4 regions of the Marinobacter sp. MA genome follow, and region 2 is predicted to be linked to each of the others. Evidence: predicted binding sites of a transcription regulator. Region 2 holds the regulator's gene; each other region holds the start of a gene.
What was found. Region 2 encodes FliA, which starts transcription of late flagellar genes. Its sites were predicted from a motif close to CTAAAGTTTNNNNNNNNNNNGCCGNTAA; they were not measured.

Region 1 (7,508 bases), 1.4 Mb from region 2:
TTTCGATACCCTGTTCGAGCGGCTGCGCCAGTATGTCAGCTTCACCCCACTGGCCAACGCCACGGGCGCACCGGCAATCTCCATACCCGCGGGGCGAACCCCCGATCATCTGCCGGTATCCGTTCAATTCATGGGCCGTCATGGGGGCGAATCTACGCTTCTTGATATCGCCTACACGCTGGAGGCTAACCATCCGTGGCCACAGCTCTACGAGCTCAAACAGCAAGATTTAACCAACGAAGACCGTAACGCCAGGGACTCTCTGGCCGATACCCTGTAAAAGTGGACACCCATAACAACAGCTGCCATATTCTTTAGGAAGCTCAGAAACAACCTGACCTCTGGGCCGAACCGACACCGAGGACCGTTCGTATTTCCAGTAAAGGCACACAATATTGAGCCCTGCCATGCGTGACAGTGAAGTCCTGGTGACCCATCACAGGTCACTGATGGAACTGAGCCATAACATCAGGTTTATCGAAATGCCCCGGCCCCGGAAGCTGGCAGCCCTCATGGAGCTGTGCACCCGCTTGCTGGGTGTAAAACGGGCAAGTGTATGGCTGTTTCCTCCAGAACGGGACCGCATCACCTGCGAATGGCTGCACGACCAGGAGCAGCCCGACAGCAACTGTTGCCTGGCGCAGAATGGCGCCGAATTCAACCTTTACCGCTCGGACCATCCCGAATACTTCCAAGCCATTACAGAAGAACGGGTCATTGCAGTGGATGATGCCCGCAACGATATCCGCACCCGTTCATTCGACCAGGATTATCTGACTGTTCAGAACATCCATTCCATGCTGGACGCGCCGATTTTCGATGGCGAACAGCTCAGCGGTGTTGTCTGCCTGGAATCGGACACCCCCCGGGAATGGTCGGTCCCGGATATATCGCTGGTCGCTGCCATTGCTGACACCATAAGCCTCATGAACACCCACGAAGCGTGGCTGAGGTCCAAGCGCGCCCTCGATTACGTCAGCCGGTACGATTCTCTCACCGGCCTCGCCAACATAGATTCGCTGCGCGACCGGTTGAGCCACCTGGTGCGCAAGATCAAACGTCGGGGTACCGGCAGCCTGGCGCTGCTCTGGATAGATGTCGACCGTTTGAAAACCATTAACGATGGACTGGGCCCCCAGGCGGGCGATCAGGTGATCGCCGACATCGGTATGCGCCTGAAAGACATCCAGTTGGCGGGTAAGGACTTCTTGGCCCGAATTGGTGGCGACGAATTTGCTCTCGTCATCCGCAACTACACCCTGCCCGGGTTTCTTGATGAAGTCACCCAGGAGATCCAGACCCGGATCCGCCAGCCAATCCGGGTGTCCGACCAGGACCTGAACGTGAGTGCCAGCGTGGGTATCTGTCACTTCCCGGGCGACTGTCGTGAACCCGAGGAACTTCTCCGCGGCGCTGAAGCGGCGATGTATCATGCCAAAAGGCAGGGCCGGGACCGATCCACGCTGTTCGACTCGGAAATCCAGATGACAGCACGCTCCCGATTTGCGCTGGAAAGCGAATTGCGGGAAACGCTCAAAACCAACGGCCTCGATGTATTCTACCAGCCAATCATGGACCGCACGGGAACACAGCTGGAAAGTGCCGAGGCGCTGGTTCGCTGGAAGCATCCACAGCGGGGCTGGCTGTCACCGATCGAGTTTCTCGACGTAGCGCGCAGTGCCGGGCTGATGTACGAACTCGGCGCCTGTGTACTCAAGAACGTCTGCGCCCACTGGCGTCAGGCGAAAGACCAGAACACTCCCTTACCCACCATATCCGTCAATCTCTCCGCCGAGCAGGTGCTGGTGCAGGAATTACCGGAGTTGGTGAGAGAAATCTGCAAGAACCAGGATATGCCAGTCAGTGCCCTTCAGTTTGAAGTGACCGAGGATTCGATCCAGGGCGATTTCAGTGGGATAGGTCGGATTCTGGAGCAGCTGGTAGAGGCGGGCGCGGAGCTTGCCATTGATGATTTCGGCACCGGTTATTCATCGCTGTCGCGGCTAAAAACCCTGCCCTTCTCCCGCATCAAGATCGACCGATCGTTTATCAACAACCTCCCTGATGACGACAACGATTGCGCAATCACCCTGTCGATCATCGGGTTGGCCAGGGGGCTCGGGCTTTCGGTGGTCGCCGAAGGGGTAGAAAGCGAAGCCCATGAAGCCTGGTTGTTCGAGAAAGGCTGCGACTACCTCCAGGGCTACCGTTACAGCAAACCGCTGCCCTATTCAGACTTCATCAGCCGCTACTGTTCCAGGTGATTTTGCACATCAAACCCGGGAAATATTGATAACACCTCAAGGAAGCTCGCCTCAGGCGCGGCACTGATCGTCAGGGGTTCACCCGAAACAGGATGGCGAAAAGCCATCTTCGTCGCGGCCAGCATCAGACGCCCCTCACCGAAACGCTCGGCAAAATAACGGTTGTGTCGGCCCCGGCCGTGATTGGCGTCGCCAATCATAGGGTGGTTGATATGCTTCATGTGCCTTCGCAACTGATGCTTCCGGCCTGTTTTCGGGGACAATTCGACCACGGCGTAGCGACTGGTCGGGTATTTCTCGATTTCCACCGGTATCTCGGTGGTCGCCAGGGTGCGGTAATGGGTAAGCGCATTGCGGACCGGCTGTTCGATCCCTTTCAGCCGCCGATCTTCTGGCTCTTCCCTCAGGGGATAATCAATCTCCCCTCGCTCCGGCGGCCAGCCACGCACCATGGCCAGATAGGTTTTCGCCACATCCCCGGCCATCATTGCCATACCCAGCGTGCGAGCGGTGTCGCTGTCCCTGGCAAACACCAGGATGCCCGAGGTGGGCCGGTCCAGTCGGTGTACCGGGTAGACATGCTCGCCATCATTGAGCGCCCTGGCATATTGCAGGGCAAACTCGGTTTCGTGTCTGTCGATGGGGCTTCGATGCACCAACAAGCCAGCTGGCTTGTGGACAATCAGAAGATACTCATCCCGATAAAGAACACTCAGCGGATTCGCCATCAGAAGCCTGTCATAAAAAGTTCATAAACAAATTGATATAAAGTCTCATGGTTTTAGTTGCGATGCCGACATTTCAATAAACATATACTAGAAACTGCCACGACAAATGGTCTGTCACCTACATCCTGATCGGTAAGTATCAATGAACTGGTATTCCAAGAGCATTCTCAACCGGGTCCTTCTTGTCGTCCTTACGGCAAACCTGATTGTCGCCGCCGTGGCGGTGATTTACCTGAATTTCTCCCTGAAAGTCAAAGACGACTTCAACGAACTCGTGGGCACCAGGATGGTCAATGCCCTGGAAGCCCAGGACGTGCTGTCAGAGTTCAAGACCCAGGTCCAGGAATGGAAAAACGTCCTGATCCGCGGGTCAGACCCTGATCAACTGGATAAATACTGGGGCCGATTCCAGGAGCGCGAGGCGTCTATCCAGAGCCAGCTTGATAAGCTTATTCCCCGCATCCAGGAGCCCGAAGCAAAAGCTCTGATGTCTGATTTCAAACGGGCACACCAGACGATGGGAAGAGCCTACCGTCAGGGGTTTGAAGCATTCACCCGGTCCGGATTCGATCCGAACGCGGGCGATGCGGCGGTACAAGGAATTGACCGGGAACCCGCCAGACTGATCGTCGATGCCGCAGCCGCGGTCCGGGAAGATAGCCTTGTAAGGGCCGATACCCTCAACACCGTAGTTACAGAACGTAGCTGGCTGGTTGCAGGTCTGTTGATCGCCGCGATCGTTCTGGGCACCATCGCCCTGATTCTGATCCTGCTGTCGGGCGTGGTTCGTCCAGCCCAGAGGCTTACGTCACAGATTGCTCGTCTGGGAGACGGTGACCTTTCCGATCCGGTCACCATGCAACGCGCCGACGAATTGGGACAACTGGCCGATGCCGCACGAAGCCTGCACCGTTTCCTCAGCGATACCGGAAATCAGCTGAGCGAGAACGCCAGGCAACTGAACGAGACCGGAGAGTTAATCCGCAAGAACGCCGACAGTGTTGTCAGCCAGTCCGACCTGGCCCACCAGCGCATTGAGCAGATCGCCACGGCCATGAACGAGATGTCGGCGACGGCCGAAGATGTCGCCAGTCACGCGGCTTCCGTGGCTACCGAAGTCAGTCAGACATCTGGCGAAACCGCCACTGCCGACTCGCAGATCAATACGGCAGTAGACAGCATGCGGCGGCTTACGGATCAGATTCGAAGCTCCGCCGAAACCGTCAATCAGCTCGCCAGCGATGGTAAAAAAGTGGGCGACGTCATGCAGGTTATCCGGGAGATTGCGGACCAGACCAACCTGCTGGCGCTGAACGCCGCCATCGAAGCGGCCCGGGCAGGCGACGCCGGTCGTGGCTTTGCCGTGGTTGCCGATGAGGTGCGCAATCTGGCGGCGAAAACCCAGGAAGCGACTGTCGAGATAGACCAGATCATTGGCGCCATCAGTGGCGCTTCGAGAGACGCCACCGAGTTCATGCAGGCGTCAGGCGTTGTCGCTCAGGAAAGCAGCGAGGCGGTGGAAGCCGTGCGCGCCACCCTGGGGGAAATCAACCGGCGGATGGGCAGCATCAATGATGCGACAACCCAGGTAGCCACGGCAGCCGAAGAGCAGACCAGCGTCTGTGAAGACATTAACCGCAATGTCACAGATGTAGCCGAAACGTCAGAAGCCATGCACCAGGCCGCAGAAAACAACCTGCGTACCGTTCCTGAACTTGAGGCCATGGCCACCAAAGCCCGGAAGTTGGCGAACCGAATCAGGCACTAGGCGCTGCGAAACCGGCTGGTCAGCCTCCCGAAAGCCTGGCCAGCCCGGTTGCCCAATACCAGCAACGACGGCGTGAGCAACAGCGTCAGCACCGTTGCAAATGCCAGTCCGCCGGCGATGGCACTGGAAAGCTGGGTCCACCACTGGGTAGAAGGCGCGCCAAGACCGAGGGACGGCGTAATCAAATCCACGTTGACGCCCAGAACCATGGGCATGAGCCCCAGCACGGTGGTGATCGCGGTAAGCAGAACCGGCCGTAGACGCAGGCAACCGGTTTCCAGGGCGGCCTCATAGGCCTCCATGCCGTCCTTGCGCATCTGGTTATAGGTATCGATCAGAATGATGTTGTTGTTTACTACGATGCCCGCCAGTGCAATCGTGCCCATTCCCACCATCACAATGCCAAACGACTGGCCCGTGAACAGCAGGCCCAACAGCACGCCCGCCGTCGACAGTACGATCGCCGACAGAATCAGGAAGGTCTGGTACATCGAATTGAACTGTGTCACCAGTATCAACAGCATCAACCCTATAGCCACCAGGAAGGCGGTCGCCAGGAAGTTGGAGGCCTGTTGCTGATCCTCGTTCTCGCCGGCAAACTTCACCGAAACACCCTCGGGTGGTTCTGGCATCTCCGCCTGCAGGGCCCGCAGCAGCTCGTCCACACGACGGCCCGGTGCCAGATCAGATTTGATCGTCACGGTCCGCTGGCCATCCACCCGGACAATACTGTTGGTCTTGTCACCCGGGCGAAGATCCACGAATTCTGAAAGCGGCACCTGGCCCCGTGAGGTATGGATGGTCTGGCGTTGCAGGTGGTCCAGTTCCCGCCAGTTGTTGGGCACGCGCACCACAATGTCCACTTCGTCCCGCACGTCTTCCGGGCGATAGGTCGCCAGTTTCAATCCGTTGGTAACCAGGCGCACGGCACTTCCGATACCCAGGACATCGGTGCCAAACCGAGCAGCGGCTTCCCGGTCTACCTGCAGTCGCCACTCGATACCGGGCAGGCTCCGGTCGTCTTCAATATCCACGAAGCCACCGAGTTCGCGCATTCGATCTTTGATTTCGTCCACGTAGCCATTGAGGCTGTTCGCCTCCCGGCTGCTCACCTGAAGCTCTATCGGCTTGCCTTCTGCAGGACCACCCTCCTGCTTGCGGAATTCCAGTTCAATGCCAGGAATATCGGAGGTCAATTCCCGGAAGTCCTCGAGAATCTCACTGGCCGGTCGCCGGGTGAACCAGTCAGTAAACTGGAACTGCAGAACGCCGATAACATCCGGCGCCAACTGTGAGCTGGTCTGGACCATCGAGCGGGCGTAAAGGGCCTTTACCTCAGGCATACCCCGCAGCCGCTGCTCCACTTCCCGCACAATGGCATCCCGCTCCCACACCGAGAGATCGCCTCGCGCCCTCACCTGCACCTGGGCGGAATCCGGCTCCACACTGGGGAAGAACTCCACCCCGTGGTTGAAGCGGGCATAGGCCGCATAGATCACGGCGATCACACAAAGCACGCCTATCAGCGTCAGCCCTGGTGACTTGAGCAGCAGTGCCAGCAGCTGCCGGTAGCCCTGCATCAGGCGCCCCTGCAAGTTTCCCTGGCGCGCGCGCCGGCCTCCACTGGTGCTACCCAGCACGGGCAGGAACACCAGCGCCATGGCCAGGGAAGCGATCAGGCAGATGATCACCGTCAGCGGCAGGAATTTCATGAATTCTCCCACCACGCCCGGCCAAAATAGCAGCGGTACAAACACGGCCAAGGTGGTTGCGGTCGACGCAATAATGGGCCAGGCCATGCGGCTCGCCGCCTCGGCCCAGGCGTGCTTGACCGTCTGCCCTTCCGACAGGTTCCGATCCGCCAGCTCGGACACCACGATGGCGCCATCCACCAGCATGCCCGCCACCAGGATCAGACTGAACAGCACCACGATATTGAGTGTGAGCCCCATACTCCAGATCACCAGGATACCCGTGAGGAACGCGCCCGGGATGGTCAGTCCCACCATCACCGCTGAACGGGGCCCCATGGCGGCGATAACCACGATCAGGACCAGCACGATGGCCGTGAGCACGTTATTCAGCAGGTCACTGAGGATATCCCGCACTTCTTCGGACTGATCCATGATGTAGCGAATTTCCAGGGAATCCGGCAACTGCGGTTTGGCTTCTTCGATCAACTGACGGACCTGGGCAATGGTCTCGATGATGTTGGCACCGGAGCGTTTGGACACTTCCAGCACCAGCGCCGGCTCGCCGTTGATACGGGCAAAGCCGGTGGGGTCCTTGAAGGTGCGCTGGAGCATGGCGACATCGCCAAAGGTGACTACCGTATCGCCGTCCACCTTGACCGGCATGGACATAACATCCTCAATGGTCTCGATCACTCCGGGCACCTTCAGCGCCATGCGGCCATTTCCGGTATCCAGAGAGCCTGCAGCGACCAGCTGGTTGTTGCGCGTTACCAGGGAAGCCAGTTGATCGAAGTCGATTCCGTAGCTCTCCAGCACCTGGGGATCGACCACAATTTCCAACAGGTCCTCGCGATCACCACCAATCTCCACTTCCAGCACTTCCGGAATGGACTCGATGGCATCCTGGAACCGGCGGGCAATGGTGATCAGCTCGCGCTCCGACAATGGGCCGGAGAGACCCACGGACAGGACCGGAAACAGGGACACGTTGATCTCGTTCACCCTGGGCTCATCCGCTTCCTGGGGCAGTTTGGTACGGGCGGTATCCACCTTC
Region 2 (7,508 bases):
GGGCAGGAAATCGACGGCACCCGCCTCGAGGGCATCGAGTGTGACCCGGGCGCCCTCGTAGGTGAGAGAAGAAAACATGAGTACCGGTATCGGATGTTTGCGCATGATTTCGCGCACGGCGGAGATGCCATCCATCACCGGCATTTCGTAATCCATGGTGATTACATCGGGACGCAGCTTTTCGGCCAGCTCCACTCCTTCCCGGCCGTTGGTTGCAGCCCCAACCACCTTGATCTGGCCGGAGCTGGTCAGGATTTCCGTCAGCCGTTTGCGAAAAAACCCTGAATCGTCAACGACCAGGACAGAAACTGTCATCCACTTCTCCTACCCAATCCAACGTTCTGCGGCCTTCTATGGCCGCAGTCACCTGAAAGCCCGGCTTAGCCGTAGTGTTGCAACAGGCTTGGCACATCAATGATCAGCGCGATCCTGCCGTCGCCGGTAATGGTGGCGCCGGCCATTCCCGGCGTACCCTGGAGGGCTCGACCGAGGGGCTTGATCACCACCTCTTCCTGCCCCACCAACTGGTCGACCACAAAACCGACCTGTTTGGTCCCCATGGCCACGATGACCACATGGGCGTTTTCCGGCACTTCCTGGGAAGTACCATCACGCACCAGCCATCGTTTGATGTGAAACAGCGGGAACACCTTTTCCCGGACCACAATACACTCTCGTCCGTCGACGATATTGGTCTTGGTCAGGTCCAGGTGGAAGATCTCGACCACATTCACCAACGGCAGCGCGAACGATTGGTCACCCAACATGATCATGAGTGTGGGCATGATGGCCAGGGTCAACGGAACCTTGATGACAATCCGGGAACCCTTGCCCAGTTGCGATTCAATGCTCAACTGGCCATTGAGTTGCCCTATCTTGGTTTTGACCACATCCATGCCGACGCCACGACCGGAGACGTCCGAGATCTGCTCCTTCGTGGAAAAACCGGCTGCGAAAATCAGGTTAAAGCACTCGGAATCGGTCAGACGATCCGCGGCATCCTGATCGTAAATCCCCTTCTCGACGGCCTTGCGACGGAGCACTTCCGGATCCATACCGGCGCCATCATCCTCGATGAACAGCAGGATATGATCCCCCTCCTGTTCGGCAGACAGGGTTACCGTACCCTGGCGTGGCTTACCTGCTTTCTCGCGCACTTCCGGGGCTTCGATCCCGTGATCGACCGAGTTTCGCACCAGGTGAACCAGCGGATCAGACAGCGCTTCGACCAGATTCTTGTCCAGATCGGTGTCTTCACCGTGCATCACCAGGTTGACCTCTTTCTTGAGGTTCCGGGCCAGGTCACGCACAACCCGGGGGAACCGGCCGAACACCTTCTTGATCGGCTGCATACGGGTCTGCATGACGGCAGACTGGAGGTCGGTGGTGACCACATCCAGGTTGGACACGGCTTTGTGCATGTGTTCGTCTTCGCTTTCCGCGCCCAGACGCTGCAAGCGGTTACGCACCAGCACCAGTTCACCCACCATGTTCATGATGTCGTCGAGACGCTTGGTGTCAACACGCACCGTTGTTTCAGCCGAGGGCGCGTGTTCGCGGGCGGGCATCGCAGGGGTGGCAGCGCCTTTGGTCTCCGGCTTCCCGGGCTTCGGTGCCTCTGCTTTTGGCTTGGCTGGCTCTTTGGGCGCTGAGGGCTCTTTCGGCGCTGACGGCTCTTTCGGCGCTGAAGGCTCCTTCGCACCCGCGGGCTTTTTCGGAGTGGAGGACTCTCCGCCGGCAGTCGGGCTTCCACCCTTGCCATGGAGATCGTCCAGCAGTTTTTCGAATTCGTCGTCGGTGATCAGATCGTCGCTGCCACCGCCTTCTGCCTTGGCCGCCGGCTTTTCTTCTTTGCTGACAGCATCGTCCTCGCCCGCAGGTGCGCCGGCAAACTGCCCTTTTCCGTGCAGCTGGTCGAGCAGCGCCTCGAACTCGTCGTCGGTTATCTCGTCATCTCCGGAACCCTCCCGGTCACCGGAAGACGCTCCGGAGTCTGAAGCCGGTGCCTGTTCTTCGCTCTTTTCGTCCTGCAAGGCATCCAGAAGCCGTTCGAATTCGTCGTCGGTGATGTCGCCGCCATCCTCCGACGGTTCATTCTCTTCGTGTTCCGGCTGAGGGTCGGCGACAGGCGCTCCCTCACCCTCTGGCAGGGCCAGGGCATCGAGGCGGGCAATCAGTTCGTCCGGAGCCGGTGTTGGTTCCTCGTGATTGCGAACCTCTTCAAACATGGCATTAACGTTATCCAGGGCCTCCAGAACCACGTCCATCAGTTCGGAGTCCACCTTACGCTTGTGATTGCGCAGGGTATCGAAAACGTTCTCGGCGGAGTGGCAGCAATTTACCAGCGCTTCAAGCTGAAGGAAGCCCGCGCCGCCTTTAACGGTGTGAAAGCCACGGAAAATGGCGTTGAGCAGATCACTGTCGTCAGGATGTTGCTCAAGATCTACCAACTGCTCTGACAGCTTTTCGAGAATTTCACCGGCTTCTACCAGGAAGTCCTGCAAAATCTCTTCATCAGCATCAAACGCCATGCGTTACCCTCTTTGTTCAGAAACCGAGACTGGACAACAGGTCGTCAACGTCATCCTGTCCCGAAACTACATCTTCACGCTCATCGGCCTTGATCTGGGCCCGGTCTGACTTCCCTCTCAATCGCAGAGCTGCTCCTCATCACCAGGGCGGTGCTTAAGGGCGGTGTCAAATCCCTGATAATCCTGAGCAAGCAGAATTTCCGAAAGATTGTTGTACATGGTGTCAGCGTCGCTGGCTGTGCTGACAAAAAAGCGATCAATACGGCCGTACAGTTCCCGGAACTCCGCCGGCTGCATCTCCCGACGACGCAGACGTTGCCATTCGTCCCGCAAGGAGGCCGCTTCTTCACGAAACGCGTTGGCCACCGGCATGGTTTCCTCAACCAGGTCCATGGTGCGGTTGGCCGCTTCGCCGGTCATCTGCACAACGTATTCGAGGCGATCGGAGGCGTCTGTCATCTTCGACAGCGCTTCCTGCTGTTCCGCGTTCCGGGGGTCAATCTGGAAGTTCCGGATGGCTTCGTGCAGGCTCCGGGTCAATCGCCCTACCTCGCGGTACAGACTTTGATCCCTGACCTCGCTGAGTTCATTGATCAGGGTCATGGCTTTGGCATAATCACCGGCATCAACACTCTCTGCCAGCTCTGCTGCCTGCCGCTGGAGCTTTTCGGTCACCTCCGGCTCAAGGCCCCGATGGTTCTTTTTGCTATCGCTCATGAGAGCCATCCGACCTCTGGTTACTGGATTCTTTCAAAGATTTTCTCAATCTTTTCCTTGAGCACAGCGGCAGTGAACGGTTTGACAACGTAGCCGTTCACGCCCGCCTGAGCCGCGGCAACAATCTGGTCGCGCTTCGCCTCAGCCGTTACCATCAATACCGGCAGGGTTTTCAGATTCTCGTCAGCCCGGACAGCCTTCAGAAGATCGAACCCGGACATGCCCGGCATGTTCCAGTCGGTGACCAGAAAGTCGTATTTGCCGCTCTTCAGCATCGGCAAGGCTGTGTTGCCATCGTCTGCTTCATCGGTGTTGGTGAAGCCCAGATCACGCAGCAGGTTTTTGATGATCCGTCGCATTGTGGAGAAATCATCCACAATGAGGATTTTCATGTTTTTGTCCAATGGGACCTCCAGTTAGTAACACCCGGAATTCGTTTGACCTTCGCGTTCAAAGTCTAGCAGGCCGCTGTTTAAACCGCTTATTGTCAGACCTTTGCTTCCGTTGTAAAGCATCGGTTACCAAAAACTACAGACTGCCCCTTCGCAGACACAGACTGAACGCAATCAGCTGTCCGGTTCCTGGCGCCAATCCGACAACCGCCCCCGAAGGCGCAAGGCAGCCTGGCTGTGAATCTGGCTGACCCTGCTCTCGCTGACGCCCAGCACGGCGCCTATTTCCTTGAGGTTCAGCTCTTCCTGGTAATAAAGGCTCAGAACCAGTTTTTCCCGCTCCGGCAGGTCTTCAATGGCCTCAGCCAGGCTCCGCCGGAAGGCATCGGAGGACAACCCCTCCAGAGGGTTATCCTGCGTCTCTGTCTGTTCTATCGGCAGCTCTCCGGATTCATTGAGCTCATCGAGGCTAAAAAGTCGGCCACTGTTGGAATCGGAAAGATAGGAATGATACTCCGCAAGCTCCATGCCCAGCTCCTCGGCCACTTCCTGATCCTGGGCTTCCCGGCCAAGCCGGTCTTCCACAGCCTTGATGGCCTGGGAAATGCGACGGGCGTTTCGATGCACGGAGCGGGGAACCCAGTCGCCCTTGCGGATTTCATCGACCATCGCCCCACGAATCCGGATACCGGCGTAGGTCTCGAAGGTGGCTCCTTTGGTGGAACTGTATCGCTGGGCAGCCTCAAGCAGGCCAATCATGCCGGCCTGCATAAGATCTTCAAGCTGAACGGAAGCCGGCAGGCGGGCCATCAAATGGAGGGCGATTTTCTTGACCAGCGGCGCGTGTTGCTCAACAAGCTGAGATGCTTTCTGCGCACCGGACTGGTTATAGATTCCGAGGTTTTTCGCCAATGTCATGTATCCGGTTTCTTGTTTGACTGGATCCGATTCAGACTTCGACGAGCCGCTCCACAAAGAATTCCAGATGTCCACGGGGTGAGGACGGCAACGGCCAGCTGTCTACCTTGTCGGCCAGAGACTTGATGGCCAGGGAGGCTTTCGCTCTGGGATAGGCATCCAGCACTGCCCTCTGTCTCTGGACTGCTTTCTTCACTGCCTCATCGTAGGGGACTATACCGACATATTGTAGTGCCACATCGAGGAAGCGCTCGGTGACCCGAGTCAGTTTTTCGAACAGATGCCGGCCTTCCTGCTCATTCCGCACCTGGTTGGCAAGAATGCGGAAACGATTGGTTCCATAATCCCGGTTCATCAGCTTGATCAGGGCGTAGGCATCGGTGATGGACGTGGGTTCGTCACACACAACCAACAGTAACTCCTGGGACGCCCTGAGAAAGCTGACCACCGATTCGGAGATACCGGCGGCGGTGTCGACGATCAGGACATCGATCTGATCCCCCAGCTCGCTGAACGCATTAATAAGCCCGGCATGCTCCATGGGACTGAGCTGGGTCATCCGCTGGGTACCTGACGAGGCAGGAACGATCTTTATGCCGCCGGGACCATTTACCAGAACGTCCTTGAGGTCACAGTCGCCTGCCAGAACATCCTGAAGGTTACGGTTGGCGGTGATGCCCAGCAATACGTCGATGTTGGCGAGCCCAAGATCGGCGTCGAGCAGCACCACTCTCCGGCCTTTCTGCGCCAGGGCAATTCCGAGGTTGACCGACACGTTACTCTTGCCGACTCCACCTTTACCGCCGGAAACTGCAATCACCTGTACCGGATGTGCTCTGCTCATACTGTTTTTTGTCTCTTGCCACGTTTCGCCGGTGCGTTTCCGACGCCTGCTGTCAATCTGTCCGGTCTCAGGCGTGCTCTTTCAGGCCCTCTGCGACCGCCTGCTGTTGCTGGAGTGTTTTAAGCCGATCCACGGCCAGCCGCACCAGCGGAACAGCTTCTGCGTGGTGCAGATCTTCAGGAATCTTCTGCCCGTCTGTGTAGTAGGCTACCGGCAGACCGGTTTCCATGACAAAACCGAGGGACTCACCCAATGTGAGGGCCTCATCGATCTTGGTCATCACACAGCCCGCAAGATTTGCCATCTTATAGCAATGCCAGACGGATTTCATGATGCGCGGCTGACTGGTTGCCGAGACGACCAGATGCGTTTTGACATTGTGATGGCTGCGAGCCAGTTCGGCCAGCTGTTCCTGATAACCTTTATCCGAACTTGTCAGCCCGGCAGTATCAATCAGAACCAGGTGACGGTCTGACAGCTCGTCCAGAATATCGTCCAGGCTGTGAGTCTCATCCACCACCCGAACCGGCACATTCAGGATACGACCGAACACGAACAACTGCTCGTGCGCCGCCACCCGGTATCGATCGGTGGTGACCAGAGCCAGGGAGTCGGAGCCATGCTTGAGCACATACCGCGCCGCCAGCTTTCCAATCGTGGTGGTCTTGCCGGAACCGGTAGGACCCACCAGCGCATAGGCGCCCCCCTCATCAAGCCACTCCATGCGAGAGGTCCGGACGCCGGTGCACAGCATTTTCAGGGACTGCTTCCAACCATCTTCCAGTCGCCCTGCCTTATGGCGACGGGAAATTGACCCTGCCAGCTCGCTGCCCAGGCCGAATTCCTGCAGGCGCTCGGCCAGCCTTTGCTGAACAGCCGTGTTTGTCGAAACCACAGAGTCCGGCTGCGAGCGACCACCCTGCATCATATCCCTGAGGGAGCTGATCTCGGCACGCATCTGTGCGAGTTCATCAGAATAGACATCCTTCGGCGCCTGGGGCTCAGCCACACTATCACCGAAATCGCCGCCGACCGTTTCCTGAACAGCAACAAACGACGGACCTGAGTAGCCGGCTCCCTGGGAGGCACGCTTTTCCCTGACTTCACGGATGCGGTCACGGGATCGGCTCAATTCATCCTCGAGACGACGATGCTGGTCAGCCTGCATTTCTGCCAGGCGGGATCCGTTGGTGGCTTCTTCGGCCTGGTTGCCCAGGCGCTGGCGCGCCATGTTTTCGTCATAGTCCAGCGCCGTCACGATTTCGACACCACCGTCGACCCGACGGTTGGAAAGAATCACGGCATCCGGCCCCATCTGTTCACTGACCTGTTTCAGCGCCTCTGCCATGGTCTGAGCAAAAAACCGTTTTACTTTCATGATGCCTCTTCCTCCACCGGCAACGCCGTGCCGGCGCTGTCCGCTCTGTCATCCGCGCCGTTACTGGCCAACGGACGCCACGATCGTAATCTGTTTGTTATCCGGAATTTCCTGGTACGAGAGCACGTGCAGTCGCTCTACCCCATAGCTGGCAAACTTCGCCAGGACCGGCCGCAGTGGCCCGGACACCAGCAGAATGGCCGGTTTGCCAAGCATTTCCTGGCGCTGGACGCTCTCCTGAAGCGATCGCTGGAGCTTCTCAACCATATTCGGCTCCAGAACCAGGCCAATGTCTTCCTGACCGCCGGATTGTTGACTCTGCTGAACAGACTTCAGCAATAACTGTTCCAAGTCCGGATCCAGGGTGATCACCGGTATCTCTGATTCGTTGCCGCAGATGCTCTGGACAATCATCCGGCGCAGGGACTGCCGGGCTACCGTGGTCAGCAGCTTGGGATCCTGACTCTTCGGATGAACATTCACGATGGCCTCGGCAATGGACCGCATATCCCGGATCGGCACTTCCTCCTTCAGCAGGTTCTGCAAGACCTTCAGGAGCAGGCTGATGGAAACGGTGGTGGGTACCAGCTCTTCGGCCAGCTTCGGAGAAATCTTCTCAAGCTGATCCAGCCACTTCTGGACTTCCTCGTGGCCCAGCAGTTCGTGGGCGTGTTTCTGCAACACCTGGTTCAGATGGGTGGCAACCACGGTACTGGCATCGACCACGG
Region 3 (7,508 bases), 1.1 Mb from region 2:
TGCCCTTGGAAGCCTGTACCACAGCGTCAGCAATCTGGAGGCTGTCCTCTGTCAGACTTGGCGCATACATCACCAGAACGTTTGCCACTTCCGGATCCTTGGCAAGAATCTTGATCGCCTGCCCATACAACTCCGGGGAAGCATCGTAGTTGAGATCGATCGGGTTCTTGCGGGTCCAGTAAGGTGGCAGCAGCTCGGCCAGGGCATCGATACTGGCATCCGACAACTCCGCCAGCTCACCGCCCAGGTCCGCCAGGCGGTCCACGGCCAACACCCCCGGGCCAACCCCGTTGGCCATGATGGCCAGGCTTTCCCGGCGCAATGGCCGCATCCGGGTTAACGTCTCGAGCGCATCGAACATCTGGCCAAGGCCGTCCACCCGAAGCACACCGGCCCGCTGGAGCATGGCATCGTATATCGGATCGCTGCGTTTCAAACCGGCCGGCAGATCGTGGGGAAACCACTCCGATTCCGGTACCCGCCCGGATTTTACTGCGATCACTGGCTTGGTGCGGGAGGCTACCCGCACCGCAGACATAAACCGCCGGGCATTCGGGATGTTCTCGATGTGCAGAAGAATCGCGCGGGTCTGGGTGTCCTGCGCCAGATAGTCGATCAGATCGTCGTGATCGATATCCATGCCATCGCCGAGGGTCAGGAAGTAGGAAAACCCCACCCCCCGGGCAAAGGCCCAGTCTATAACCGAACTGGCAATGGTGCCGGACTGGCCGACGAAAGCAACCCGTCCCGGGATCGCGCCCATATGGGCATAGGTGGCGTTCAGGCTACGTGCCGGAACCATCAGACCAATCGTGTTGGGGCCGAGCACCCGGATCCCGGTTTCCCGGGCGGCCTCGCGTACGGAATACATCAAAGGCTGACCGGTTTTGCTGTGAGTACGGGACATGCCACCGGTCATGACGATGGCGGTGCGCACCCCGGCTTCCCCGAGCCGCTTGATGGTCTTGGCCACGGTATCCGGCGGCGTGCAGATGATGGCCAGGTCCGGGGAAAAGTCCATTTTGGAGACTTTTTTGACGCAGGGCACACCGTGCACGTTGTCGTAATCGTTCTGGTTGACCACCAGCAGGCGCCCCGGATAACCGCCCCCCATCAGGTTCCGCAATACCATGCCGCCAAGATTGTCTGCCCGCTCCGACGCACCGATCACCGCAATGGACGCGGGATTGAAAAGGCTCTCCAGATACCGGGTGCTCAAGCTGACTCTCCTATGTGAGTGGCCGGCAGGCCGTTGGCGAATAAATGTAATAAAACAGGTTACTTATGAGTGTAACCCTTATCTTAGGCCCTGATTCCCCGATGTGAAATGGCTATCGCCCCTATAAGACCAAAGAAACACGGCATCAGGCAGTTTTCCCTGATAAGCTTGAAGAAAATATAAGCACATCGAAGGCAGTTCGAGACGTATGACCACGGCATTCTTTTCCCACGATGACTTCATGAAACACAACATGGGGCCGGAACATCCGGAAAGCCCTGAGCGTCTGGCGGCGATCATCAGCTACCTGGCTGATACCGGTCTTGATCAGAAGCTCGACTGGGTGAGGCCGGAAGAGATCACCCGGGACCAGTTATTGACGGTGCATCCCGAAAAGTACCTTCATCAACTCGATCTGATGCAACCCACAAGGGGCCGCGTGTTTACCGATCCGGATACGGCCATGATGCCGGACACTTTGCGGGCAGCCCGCCTTGCCGCTGGCGCCAACATCCAGGCCGTGGATATGGTTATGAGTAGCCAGGTAACCAACGCCTTTGTTTGCGCGCGCCCGCCCGGCCATCATGCCGAGCGAGCAAAATCCATGGGCTTCTGCTTCTACAATAACGTCGCCCTGGCCGCCATGCGCGCTCTCACCTTCCATCACCTTGAACGGGTCGCGATCATTGATTTCGATGTGCACCAGGGCAACGGAACCGTGGACATTGTCGGTGGTGACGAGCGAATCCTGATGTGCTCCAGCTTCCAGCACCCGTTCTACCCGCACTCCCATGTGCACCGCCAGGCCGACAACATCGTCAACATTCCGATTGCAGCGAACTGTTCGTCTGAAGAGTATCGGAAACAGGTGGAGGCAGGTTGGCTGAAGCGGCTGAACGACTTCAAACCGCAACTCATTCTGATTTCCGCGGGTTTTGATGCCCATAGACTTGACCCGATGGCGGAACTGAATCTGGATACCGACGACTACCGCTGGTTGACGGAAATGATCGTGTCTGTTGCACGTGAGCACAGCAACGACCGCATCATTTCAACGCTGGAGGGCGGATACCACCTGAGGGCCCTGGCAGAAAGCGTAAACGCCCATCTGGAAGTATTGAACTCGGTTTACTGAAAGCGATTATCCCCGGGGCTCACCGCCATACCCGTTGGCCTGCTGAAGCTCCGGGCGATCACCTGCCCTCTGCAAGCGGATATTGGTGCGGCGGTTATCCGCCGGCCGGTTGGATACCGGGTATTGGTCACCGTGGGCCCGAACGGTAATCATGTTTTCATCAATACCGCTCGCCTTGAGGTAGTCGGCCACCACGTTGGCACGATCTTCGGAAAGCGCGCGGTTGTCGATACGACTGCCAATGCTGTCACTGTGGCCATCCACGAAAATTCTCTCAACCGTGGTGTCGGCATTCACGTAGCGCACGATGTTGTCCAGCAACTGCCTGTCGGCGTCAGACAGTTGAGTGCTGCCACTGGCAAAGGGCACCCTTGAACGCTGAATCTGATCAAAGTTCACCGGCAAGAGATTCGACGTGCAGCGCTGATAGCGCTGGTATTCACCAGCAAAATTGATATTGGACACCTGCACCCGCACCGGACGACCATCAAACCAGGATTCCCGGGTAACCGTGGGGCGCATACCCTCCAGCAGGCCGTGGGCAACAACAAAGGCCTGGCGTGTGTCCAGGGAGACCTGGCGGCGATCATCCGACACATTGACCGTGCCCAGGGGCTTCGTCGCCACACCCGGACGCCAGGCCGGTGCCTCCACCACGAGACTCCCACGCCCCGGTCGCATCGGTGTCGAATCAGACTCCAGGAAAAAGCTCAGACTTTCACCCGCGCGATGATTGAACACGGCCCGACCGTAACCGGGAACCTCGTGCACCAGGCGACACTCGAATACCGATTCGGCAAGATACCACTGGCTATTCTCGATACCGGCACCATAGCTGGCAGCCTGCCCGGCAGCCGGCAAAAGCAGCACAGGAAGACTGCAAGCGAGCAGTGTATTGAGACGTTTTCCGAGGCGGAATCCCATAGTACGTGCCATCAGTGTCCGGTAGTTAACAGATCCTGATTGCTTAACGGCCCGCGCCTGCCTTTCTTTAGCTCCGGCCGGAAAACAATCGCCGGCGCCTTCTGGTATAATTCGCCAAATTTTTCGGGGCTCTATCCTCCAGGGCCCCACAGCACGCCTCGCATAAGGTATTGCGGACAACTGCCATGACAGAAAAGCTTACTCTTACCCGGCCCGACGACTGGCACCTTCACGTTCGGGATGGTGACATTCTTAGCGACGTGGTACCGGCCACGGCGGCCTGCTTCGGCCGCGCCATCATCATGCCTAACCTGGTGCCACCGGTCACAACCGCCGCTGATGCCACAGCCTATCGGGAGAGGATTCTCGCGGCTGCCAAAGGCACCGCCTTCGAGCCGTTGATGACCCTGTACCTGACCGAGAGCATGACACCGGAAACCATCCGCGAGGCCAAAGCCGTCGGTGTTGTGGCCGCCAAGCTTTACCCGGCGGGCGCGACAACGAACTCCGACTCCGGAGTGAAGGATATACGGAACATCTATCCCGTGCTGGAGGCAATGGCAGACTGCGGCATGCTTCTTCTGGTTCATGGTGAAGTAACCGACGCCGATATCGATATCTTTGACCGTGAAAAGGTGTTTCTCGAGCGGGTCCTGGCCCCCACCCTGGAGGCTTTCCCGAATCTCAAGGTTGTGCTGGAACATATTACGACGGCCGATTCCGCCGAGTTTGTCCAGCAGCACACCGGCGACAACCTTGCCGCGACGCTGACGCCCCAGCATTTGATGTATAACCGCAACCATATGCTGGTCGGCGGCATTCGACCGCACCTTTATTGCCTGCCAATTCTGAAGCGCAACCGCCATCAGAAGGCGTTGCGGGACGCAGTAGCCAGCGGCGACAAACGCTTTTTCCTGGGCACGGATTCTGCTCCCCATGCCAAGGATCGCAAGGAGGCTGCCTGCGGCTGTGCTGGCTGTTACTCAGCCTATGGCGCCATCGGCCTGTATGCGGATATTTTTGAAGAGCTTGGCATTCTGGACAAGCTTGAGGCATTCGCCAGCTTCAACGGCCCTGACTTCTACGGCCTGCCGCGCAACACCGATACCATTACCCTGGTTCGCGAACCCTGGACCATGCCGGCGGAGCTGCCATTGGCTGACGGAACCATCGTGCCCCTGAAGGCCGGTGAAACCGTTCACTGGCGACTGGCGTAAACCTGATCTATTCCTTCTCACACACGGCCAAGACCGGAGCTTGAGTGACTGACGAAAACAAACCACCGCATCCCATGTCCCGCCGCTTCCGCGGATTTCTACCCGTTGTCGTCGACGTGGAAACCGCAGGATTCAATCCCGAGCGGGATGCCCTGCTGGAGGTGGCGGCGGTAATACTGACCATGGACGACGACGGCTGGGTGCGGCGAGCGGAGACCCACGTACAACAGATTGATCCCTTTGAAGGCGCCAATCTGGAGCAATCCGCCCTGGATTTCACCGGCATCGATCCGTGGAATCCAGAGCGTGAAGCGGTTCCCGAGCGGGAAGGTCTCAGTGAAATCTTCAGCCCGATTCGCAAGGCAGTGAAAAACCACGACTGCAAGCGGGCCGTTCTGGTGGGACATAACGCCACTTTTGACCACAATTTCATCTTTGCGGCCGCACTGCGAGCAGATATCCGGCGCAATCCATTTCATCCCTTTTCCACTTTCGATACCGCCACTCTGGCCGGCCTGGCGTACGGCCATACGGTTCTGGCCCAGGCTTGTAAGATCGCGGGCATTCCGTTCAGCAATAAGGAAGCCCACTCCGCAGCCTATGATGCGGAAAAGACTGCGGACCTGTTCTGCGGCATTGTGAATCGATGGAAAGAGCTGGGCGGCTTTCCACCTCCGGTGATCCCCGAAGAGACCGAGTAACCGCCATTAGAAAAACCCGCCGTAGCGGGTTTTTATTTGTGTGCCAAGCATGGCCTAAGATTTCAACGCCTTCTGGTACTCAGCTGACTTTAAACCGGGACAGCGAATCCTTGAGCTGATGAGACAACTCGGCCAGGTCACCACTGGCTTCTGATATCTGGGCCATGGCCTGTTTGGTCTCAACGGACTTTTCTGCAATTGTAGATACGTTGCGCGTTACTTCTTCGGCTGTGGCTGATTGCTCTTCGGAGGCAGTCGCAATCTGCTCGGCCATACCGGACATCCGGGTGACCTCGTCCACTGCCTCGCGAAGTTGCAATACAACGGCTCCTGCCCGCTCGGAAATACCGCTGGCCTGGACGCTGCAGCGCGTAACCACCTGTGAAGCACGCTCCGACGAATTAACCAGAGTTTCGATGGAACTACTGATCTCCTCGGTCGCCTTCTGGCTATTCTGGGCCAGGCTGCGCACTTCATCCGCAACCACCGCGAAGCCCCGGCCCTGTTCACCGGCCCGGGCCGCTTCAATGGCGGCATTCAGAGCCAGCAAATTGGTCTGGTCGGCAATTGACTTTATCGAATCCAGAACCCTGGTGATGGATTCCATATTCTTTCGCAAGTCCTCTATGCCGGCCTCTGCTTCCTCCAGTTCCCTGGCCATGGCACGGGTGTCATCAGCGGAGGATTCCACCTCGGCTGCGCTGCGGCTCACCGCCTCATGAGTGCGCTTGGCGCTGGCTGCCGATTCCGCGGTGTTCTGGGACACCTCGTTGATGGCGGAGGACATTTCCTCAATGGCCGACGCCACCTGCTCAGTCTGCTCTGCCTGCTGATTCACACTCTCCAGAGTATGTGAGGAAGTACCCGACAATTGTTCAGATGCACTGGCCTGGCGCTGGGAAGCCTCCTCGACCCTGAAGATCACTTCTTTCAGGTCCGACACCATTTTGAGCATGGAGCCGTAAACACCCGTTGCCCTGTCACTTTCGGACGAATCAATGACCAGATTACCCGCAGCCACCTGCTCCGCCAGTGCCTGCAATTCGGCCGGGTCTCTGCCGAGGGGTTTCATGATCCGCACTGCGGTCCAGACCGCCACGGCCACTACAGCCAGGATCACAATAGCAATGGCTATCGCGGCCAGCATCCACATTTCACGCACGGGCGCCAAGGCCTCGTCTTCGCTGATCTCCGCCACCAGCGCCCAGTTCAACCCGCCTACAGCAACTGGCCTGTGGGCGGAAAACACTGGTTCGCCCCGGTAGGACGTAACCACGCCTTCACCGGAATTCCCAGCCAGAGCTTCATCCACCGATGTCGAACTTATGCGCCCATTCTCCGGGTCGGCAAAGGAAGCGACAACGCTGCGGTTTTCCGGATCCAGGTATGAGTCTGACCGCATCAGGTTATCCGGGCCCACCAGATAGGCATCCCCGGTTTCGCCCATGCCATCTCGCTCCATCATGATGTTGTTCAGGCTGTCGATGGGGAACTGGAAGGCCAGCACGGCCAGCCGCTCATCCTTTTCGGAATATATGGGGGTTGCCACAAATCCGGCGGGCGCACCGTAGGACGGTACATACCGAGTAAAATCAACAAAAGTCGGAGCAGTATCCTGTCCGTCAGACAGCGCCTGACGATAAGCTGCCGCAAGGCCGGAATCCGCGTAGGGACCGTCTTTCAGGGAGGTAGCAAAATCAACCTCTTTGGCTACGGAATAGATAACATGGCCTGTATCGGCATCAATGAGATAAATATCGTAGTAGCCGAACGCCTCCTGAAACTCCTTGAACGAGGTGTGCCACTGTTTGTGAAGGGTGTTATAAAACTGCGCGATATGGACGTCGGCCGATACCAATTCGTCTTTCTGCCCCACAGGATTTGGGTTGTCCACGATGTAACCCATCTGCAGAGCCAGGCTGTTTTTGCTGAGGGATGCAACAAAATCCGAGGCTGAACGTCCCTTAGCACCACCATTTTGCTGTAAGGGTGGCAAGAAATTCTGCTGATAATAAGCCTCGACGTTTTCTCGTAAGGTCGACTGCTCCTCTTGTACCAGTTTTTCGTAATTCTGAAATGCCAAACCAAACCCCTGGGCCGCCGTTCGGGTCCCGCGATTATTGGCCATGGCTTTCAGCTGCCGGGCAATAGTGCTGAGATAATCTTCAACACTATGCTGCTTGTTGGTAGCCGCAATAGAGAGTTGTTGCAACGCCTGTTCCGTCAGGCTCTGTCGGGCAATTTCGGCGTTAAAAAACGAGATGGCAATGACGGGAAGCAGGCCAACCAGCAGCAAGGTCAGCAAAAGACGT
Region 4 (7,508 bases), 1.9 Mb from region 2:
ACAAACTCGCTGGCACTTCCGGTTCTCTCGGTCTTGAGTGTGTTTCGACAGCAGCAAGGCAATTGCTGTCTCTTGCCGAGAACTGGCACACAAATCCTCTGGATTCCGTTGCCAAAAAAGAGATGATGGTTGCGCTGCTCAAAACCATGCGCGATTGCGACATGAAGCCAGCAGAGGAAAGCTCCGAACCCACCAGGCTTGGCTCACGGAAAATCCACATCGTGGACGACGACGAACTGGTGGCTCAGGAAATGCTTACCTGGCTTGTTGAGGCAGGATTTGATGCGGAAGTCTTCCTGTCTTCATCGGTGTATCTGGACGCCTTTGAGACACTCCCCCGGCCGGACATGATTATTATGGACGTCGCCTTTGGCAAGGACATGGGCGCGGGGCCGGACATCATCCGACAGCTTCGAAACCGGCTGGGGAGAATGCCGGCGGTTATCTTTCTTTCCATCCATGACGAAATGCCCGCCAGGCTTTCAGCACTCCGGGCAGGCGCCTCGCGCTATCTGGTCAAACCGGTCACCAAAGACCGACTCATGGCCCTCGCCCATGAATTTGCCGAGCGCAAGAACACGACAACCTACCGCGTACTGATGGTGGATGATGATCAAACCGCCCTGCAGGCCGCAAAAATACAGCTGGAACAGGTTGGGCTTGAGGTACATGCCTGCGAGGAACCCCTGGAGGCATTGGCGGTTGCGAGGGATATCAGGCCCGATGTCATCATCCTGGATATTGTCATGCCGGACGTCTCCGGGACGGAGCTCGCTGCCATCCTGAGGGAGGACCGGGAATTCGATGCCACTCCGATCCTCTTCCTGACGTCACAGACCCATCAGGACGAGAAAACCCTCAGTGTTGCGCTCGGGGGCGACGACTACATCCTGAAGCCCTTCGACTCCGACTACCTGACGGCCACGGTCCTCGCCCGAGCCAAACGCTCCCGAAGGTTGCGCGAGCTCATCAACGCGACCGACACCCGCTGATCAGACCTTGAATTGCCCAACCAGATCCCGAAGGCTCTCACCCAGGCGCGCCAGTTCGTGGCTGGCTTCGTTGGTCTGGGTTACGCCGGTATCACTGCGCTGTGCAGCATCGACAATACGAACCACGTTCTGGTTGATTTCTTCGGCAACCTGGCTCTGCTGCTCTGAAGCCGTGGCGATCTGGGTCACCTGGTCATGAATCTTGCCGACCGACGCTTCGATGGTTCGCAACGCGCTGGTCGCATGGTTGATCCTTTCGACCGTTTCCGTTGACCGGTTGCGTGATTTGTTCATCCGCTCAACCGATGCCTTGGATTCGGTAACAAATCCGTCAATCATGGTTCGAATCTGATCAGCGGACTCGGCGCTGCGTTTTGCCAGCTGGCGAACTTCATCGGCAACCACCGAGAAACCACGGCCATGCTCACCAGCCCGTGCAGCCTCGATGGCGGCGTTCAGGGCCAGCAGGTTGGTCTGCTCGGTCACAGCATGAATGACGTCGAGCACCTGCTGGATTTCATCGGATTTTTCCGCCAGAGCATTGATGCTCCGGGCGGTATCTTCGATCTCTTCGGACAGCTTGTTCACGGCGCCCTGAGCACTGCTGATGGTTTCGCCGCCTTCCCGGGCCATGCGATCGGCGTCCGAGGCCGAACTTTCAACTTCATTGGCATTACCGGAAATCTGCTGGATGGTGGCGGCCATTTCGTTGATGGCTGAGGCAATCTGATCCGTCTCGGACCCCTGCTCCTGAACCGAAGCCCGGGTCTCGTTTGCGACCCGGCTCAGTTCCTCCGCTGCGGAAGCCACCTGGTCCGTCGTCGCGCCCACCTCGCGCATGGTGTCCTGGATCTTGATCACGAAGGCGTTGAAACGCCGGCCCAGCTCGGCCAGTTCGTCATTACCCTCGTCCGGCAGGCGCTGGCGCAGGTCACCCTCACCGTCGGCGATTTCCTGCATCATGTTGCTGACGCTCTTCAGTGGCCGGGTCACGCTACGACCCACGAAGATGCCGATTACCAGGGCAATCACAACCACCAGCACTGTCACCAGCAGGATAAAGCCCAGGGTCTCGGCCATACCGGCTTCAATTTTTTCGCGAGCTGCTGCTACCTGGCGATCAATGTCGGTAATGTAGACGCCAGCACCGATCATCCAGTCCCAGTCCGGGATGATCGTGGAGTAGGACATCTTGGGTTCTTCATTGCCAGAGGCCGGGTTCATCCAGTCATAGCCATAGAAGCCCTCACCGCGGGCCGCGTCGAAAAGATTGCCAACCAGTTTCCTGACAACCGGGTTTGACGTGGGGCCTTCTTTCGAAGGATCTGGAGCATACGCCAGGTTGAAAACATCCCGGGTGTAGGCGAATACATAATTGGTTTCGTCAAAACGGATAGAACGCAGACGCGCGGCAGCCGCCTCCTTCGCCTCCGCTTCTGTCATTGAAGGGTCGTTCTTGGCCTCCAACACTACTGCCTCAGCAGCATCAATCAGGTTCTGCAGCCCGGTCTTGCGTGCTTCGAGAAGACTGGTCTCCAGGCGTTTGAGCTCGGCTTCTCCGTTCGCCTGAATCTGATTGGCGGTGATCCAAGCGAGGGTTGCCGCCGTTATCAGTACAGGCACCAGTACGGCGATAAGTAAGCGGCTTCGGATTTTTAACCGGCTCAGAACATTCATGCTTTCAAACTCCCGGGAACTTGCTATTGATGCGGATTATCCACAGACCAACTCAGGTGATCTGTTCCAGTTTGTTAAAAGAGATTTCACTGACTCTCTCTGCGCGTGTTCAGCGCTACGGATAAACGGACCTTCCGCCAATGTTTTCAGACACGTAGAGTAACGGCAGTAACGTAAATGTCTTGAGCAAGCGTCAGACTAAAGGACCACTACGAAGGTAGGCCAATGAAGCACCTGTTTCTGGTACGCCATGCCAAATCCAGCTGGGCCGATGAAACGCTCTGTGACCGGGAGCGGCCACTGAACGCCCGGGGCGAGAGTCAACTGGTACCTCTGGGCAAGGCTCTGGAAGCAGCGGGCGCGTTCCAGGGCGAGATCTTCACCAGTGATGCCACCCGCGCCATCGCCACACTTGAGGGGGCAGTGCCTGAGATGGCTGCTCGCGAGCGCTGCCAGCATCTTGCCGAGCTGTACACCTTTGACTACCGGCGTCTGCTCGCCTGGCTGGAACATCGCGACGCTGATTCCGGAATCACGCTTGTAGGTCACAATCCTGCCTTGCTGGAACTGGCCCAGTGGCTGCTGAAACATCCTCCCGAACAGCTACCTACCGCCAGCTTCATTCACATCCGCCTCCCGATCAAACATTGGCACCAGCTAGACCGGGGCAAGGGCAAGCTGGTGGCTCTGATGACGCCACAGGATTACAGCTATGCCCACTTCGAACGGAAACTTAAAAAGAAAGCCAGAACCGAGGGAGACGACCCGGCAAGGGACATCCCCAAGGCCCTTCACCACCAACATGATCGGCTAAGGCAACTGGAGCGTGGCGTTATCCTGGGCCTGGACGACGAATTCCTGCACCAATACCGGATTGCGATTCGGCGCAGCCGGGCCATTGCCGAATCGGTGCAGGAAGTGACAGGTGACAAGACGCTGGCAAAAGCGGTTAAAACCCTGAAACGTCATGCCCGTGCGACGGGACCGTTACGCGATCTGCATGTTTTTCTCCAGGACTTGCCTGAATTGTGTGGCGACAATTCGGAAGTCCGGGCAGCCCTGCAGATCTGGTTCGAACAGGAAGCCGCCAACCGCCACAAAAAACTGGTCAAGCGCCTGCAGAGCAAGCGCTATCACGACAGCATGGAGCACTGGCTGAACCTCATTGAGTCCCGAAAGTTCCAGAAGTTGGCGGAGACGCTAAAGGCAAAAGACATCCGAAAGGCGGTGGAGAGCCGTATAAAAGGGTTCAACAAATTGACCGCTGAGCTGATGCATACCTCTCCGGATGAGGATATTCATCGGCTTCGCAAGCAACTCAAGCGAATCCGTTACCTGATGGAGCTGGACTCGAAAACCTGGAAGTCCGAGCTGAAAACGATGAAAGCACGCCAAAAGCTGTATGGCCGCTTCCAGGATCTACATGTTCAGATCGAACTGCTTGACCAGTTCCGCAAGGCGGCCCCGGAGGTCTTACCCGCCGCCCTCGACGGGATTATGGAAACCCTCGAAGAGCGCAAAGCGGACGCCCGGAAACAGATTCTGACCCTTGGAGGACTTGATGGAGCCCCGTTATGACACCCTGTTTTACGACGGACAATGCCCACTATGTGCCAGGGAGATTCGCACCTTGCGCAAACTGCAGCGTGGCAATCTCATCTTCGCAGACATCCACGAACAGCGTGATGGCAGCGGCAATTTGCCGAGCCATGAAACTCTGCTGCGACGCCTGCACCTGATGACCTGGACCGGGGAATGGGTCATCGGCTTGCCTGCAAACGTTCGGGCCTGGTCCCACACGCCCTATGGCTTTCTGTTCAAGCCCCTGCTGTGGCCCGGCATTTTCCAGATTGCCTCGCGTATCTACGGGATATGGGCAGATAAGCGCTATGAACGTAAGTACGCCTGCGCCTTCGGTGACAACGAGGCGGCTTAATCGTACATATTCGGAGTGACGCTCGGCGGTCGAACCCTTATCCTGAGGCATAACCTTATTCCATCAGTTTGAGGAGCTCAGCTATGAAAACTGCCCATGACCTTGTAGAAGCCGCCAAGAAAGAAATCCAGGAAGTGCCCCTGGATCAGGCGGACGATGCCATCAAGAATGCCGATCTTCTGCTGGATGTGCGGGATGCGGATGAATACCGGGCTGGCCATATACCGGGCGCGGTGAACATTTCCCGCGGCTTGCTGGAGTTCAAGTTTACCAACGATCCGGCGTTTGAGAGCCGCGACATGAACATTGTCTGCTACTGCAAGACATCCGGGCGAGCCGCCCTGAGCGCCAAGGCCCTGAAGGAAATGGGCTACATGCATGTGCAGTCCATCGCCGGTGGATTCGATGCCTGGCAGGAAGCAGGCAAACCGGTCGCCAAGCCGGAACTGCCCTCGTTCGAGTAATGGACGCCTACAGGCAGCAGGCCTTGTACTTCCGGCCACTGCCACAGGGGCAGGGGTCGTTCCGACCGGGCTTCAACTGGCCCTCGCTGGTGTCTCCCCGAAGGTAATACCAGCGGCCCTGCTCCTGAACGAAATCGGAATTTTCTTCGAGAAAGCCCCAGCCCTTACCCAGGCGGTAGAGCGCTCGGAAATGAACCGTCCCGCGATTGCCCGACTCACCGGTGTCCAGGATCTGCAAACCGGTCCATTCCGGCGAGTCTGCCAGAGCGAGCGTCTGTGGTCGTGTGCTCTGGTGCCAGGTGGCTCGCAGGTAATCCGGAAGATCGAGAACGAACGCTGCGTAACGGGACCGCATCAGTGCCTCCGGCGACGGAGCCGGTTTATCCTGATGGAAGGGCTGGCAGCATTCGGGGTAGGATTTGCCGCTGCCACAGGGGCAACTTTGGTGTTCAGGCTGCTGGGTCATCGGGGATCATTCTTTTCGACTTTGCTCCTGGCCCCGCAGTGTATCAACATCTGACCGGTACTGCTCCGGCCTTTTCCAACGACTTCCTGGTGATTTCCTTTGACGGGTGTATCGCTGTTACAGATTCTTCTGGCCAACCTTGCCATTCTGGCCGGGGCCTGCCTGCAGGGTGTGGCCGGCTACGGCATTGGTACACTGGCTGCGCCATTGCTGTTTCTGATCAGCCCGGTGTTCGTTCCTGGCCCCCTGATACTGAATGCCACTCTGCTTACTGTCTTCATGCTGATACGCAATCGAGGCGCATTGCAGGTCCGGGAAGTGCGCTTTGCCATTGTGGGCGGAGTCGTCGGAGCAATTCTGGCGGCTCTGACATTGCTGGTGATCTCGACGGCGGGCTTCGAGCTGATTTTTGGTGTGCTGATTCTCGCCGGGGTAGCGCTCAGCATTGGTGGGCTCAAGCCAGCGCTGAACGCCCGAAACAGTGTGATGGCCGGAGCCGCCTCGACCTATATGGGCACGATTACCGCGGTGGGTGGGCCACCGATCGCCTTGATCTACCAGAATGAAAAGGGGCCTCTGGTCAGGGCCAATATGTCCGCGTTCTTTCTGGCGGCCAGCGTCCTGAGCCTGTCAGGACTGCTCGCCTCCGGCTACCTGGGAACACGGGAGCTGTTCCTGTTCGCGGTAACCTTCCCGGGCGTATTCCTGGGCTTCTGGCTTTCCGGCAAGCTTGTCAACCGCATGCCCTTTGAGGGCCTTCGCCCGGTCATTCTCGGTATCGCGGCCATCGCCGGAACCGCAGCCCTCACTCGCGGCCTGCTCTCGCTCTAGGAATCGGCCCAGAGCCGGACACGGAACCGATTCTTGCGCCAGAGCAACGCCAGCCATATGGCATGGGCATTAATCAGGAAGGCCAGGATCCACTCGAAGGCGTCATCCTTGCGACTATAGAACTCCGGGGCCACGCCATTCAGGATCACGGAAAGAATCCCCACGGCAAGGGTCAATTGGCAGAGATTCAGCAGCCTCATGCCCGTGTGCTTCCACAGTGGATGGCTGCGCAAGCCGGCGCTTACCAGCAACTCACAGATGAAGGTGAGCGAAAAATACAGAACCACACCAACACGGCGGATCAGATTGAAGCCGTCGCCGGCATGGCCCAGCGCCAGGGTATAGGCGGCAAGCGACACACTGGCCACCATGCCCAGCCACGGAATCCAGGCAACCCCGGTCGAATGTACGCCGAGCTGGCGCAACCACCGGCCATTGAGCCACCAGAACAGAATCCCGAGCAAGGCCGCTGGCAGCATGGTACCTTTGAAAATGAAGTAAGACGTTCCGTGACGGCCGGTACGACTGATGCTGGTACAGCTATCCCAGTAGGGGTTGCACAGCTCCACATACCCTTCCAGCACCGATACGGTAAACGTGGTGTGAATGGTCAACAGCGGAATCAGAGCCGCCGCCAGAGCCAGCCACCACAGATGAAAGGAACGATGGTCATTCATTGGAAGAATCCCTCTGAGCGACTCCTTGCCCGGCAACGCAGCACCGGCGAACTTGTTCGCCAATGCATTGAATGAACATTATTTGACCAGATTTTGCAATCCGGTCCATCCTGTAAGACCGTTTTTGCCTCAAAATAGTGCTCCAGGGATTCAGGATTAGAGTATGAGTGCACCCCATCAGGAAATTGTTGAAAGCCAGATCGACGTGTCAGAACTCGCCATCGGCATGCACGTCACACGCCTGGACCGCCCCTGGGAAGATACGGACTTCCTGATTCAGGGGTTTGTTATTCGTGACCAGGCGGAGATCGATGCGTTGCGGGCACAGTGCGAGTTTGTCTTCATTGAAGGACGTATCGATGGGGCACCGCTACCACAACACGGTAACGGCAACGGGCGAAAGCCTTCAGGCCTGATGGGACTCTTCCGCAGGAAACAGACGTCCGAACCGGTGCAAAATCACCC

Region 1: NUW46_RS06605 (methyl-accepting chemotaxis protein) is a predicted target of FliA. The motif match lies at 3,037-3,064, and genes of this name have one in related genera.
Region 3: NUW46_RS07735 (flagellar protein MotY) is a predicted target of FliA. The motif match lies at 3,322-3,349, and genes of this name have one in related genera.
Region 4: NUW46_RS01725 (methyl-accepting chemotaxis protein) is a predicted target of FliA. The motif match lies at 2,829-2,856, and genes of this name have one in related genera.

Annotation. Positions count from the first base shown of each region.
Region 1 covers NZ_CP103058.1:1,394,781-1,402,288, reverse strand. Annotated here, with positions in the region: gene NUW46_RS06620 (amidase) at 1-280, shown strand, start outside; gene NUW46_RS06615 (EAL domain-containing protein) at 408-2,264, shown strand; gene NUW46_RS06610 (pseudouridine synthase) at 2,249-2,992, opposite strand; gene NUW46_RS06605 (methyl-accepting chemotaxis protein) at 3,135-4,760, shown strand; gene NUW46_RS06600 (efflux RND transporter permease subunit) at 4,757-7,508, opposite strand, start outside.
Region 2 covers NZ_CP103058.1:2,774,544-2,782,051, forward strand. Annotated here, with positions in the region: gene NUW46_RS12835 (protein-glutamate methylesterase/protein-glutamine glutaminase) at 1-315, opposite strand, end outside; gene NUW46_RS12840 (chemotaxis protein CheW) at 381-2,531, opposite strand; partial or broken gene NUW46_RS12845 (protein phosphatase CheZ) at 2,548-3,248, opposite strand; gene cheY (chemotaxis response regulator CheY) at 3,269-3,652, opposite strand; gene NUW46_RS12855 (RNA polymerase sigma factor FliA) at 3,815-4,558, opposite strand; gene NUW46_RS12860 (MinD/ParA family protein) at 4,590-5,402, opposite strand; gene flhF (flagellar biosynthesis protein FlhF) at 5,470-6,780, opposite strand; gene flhA (flagellar biosynthesis protein FlhA) at 6,841-7,508, opposite strand, start outside.
Region 3 covers NZ_CP103058.1:1,643,555-1,651,062, reverse strand. Annotated here, with positions in the region: gene NUW46_RS07745 (GNAT family N-acetyltransferase) at 1-1,219, opposite strand, end outside; gene NUW46_RS07740 (histone deacetylase family protein) at 1,428-2,354, shown strand; gene NUW46_RS07735 (flagellar protein MotY) at 2,361-3,278, opposite strand; gene pyrC (dihydroorotase) at 3,464-4,495, shown strand; gene rnt (ribonuclease T) at 4,540-5,196, shown strand; gene NUW46_RS07720 (methyl-accepting chemotaxis protein) at 5,276-7,508, opposite strand, start outside.
Region 4 covers NZ_CP103058.1:389,214-396,721, reverse strand. Annotated here, with positions in the region: gene NUW46_RS01730 (response regulator) at 1-992, shown strand, start outside; gene NUW46_RS01725 (methyl-accepting chemotaxis protein) at 993-2,669, opposite strand; gene NUW46_RS01720 (CHAD domain-containing protein) at 2,895-4,247, shown strand; gene NUW46_RS01715 (thiol-disulfide oxidoreductase DCC family protein) at 4,231-4,605, shown strand; gene NUW46_RS01710 (rhodanese-like domain-containing protein) at 4,689-5,069, shown strand; gene NUW46_RS01705 (YchJ family protein) at 5,077-5,424, opposite strand; gene NUW46_RS01700 (sulfite exporter TauE/SafE family protein) at 5,635-6,366, shown strand; gene NUW46_RS01695 (hypothetical protein) at 6,363-7,043, opposite strand; gene NUW46_RS01690 (HD-GYP domain-containing protein) at 7,207-7,508, shown strand, end outside.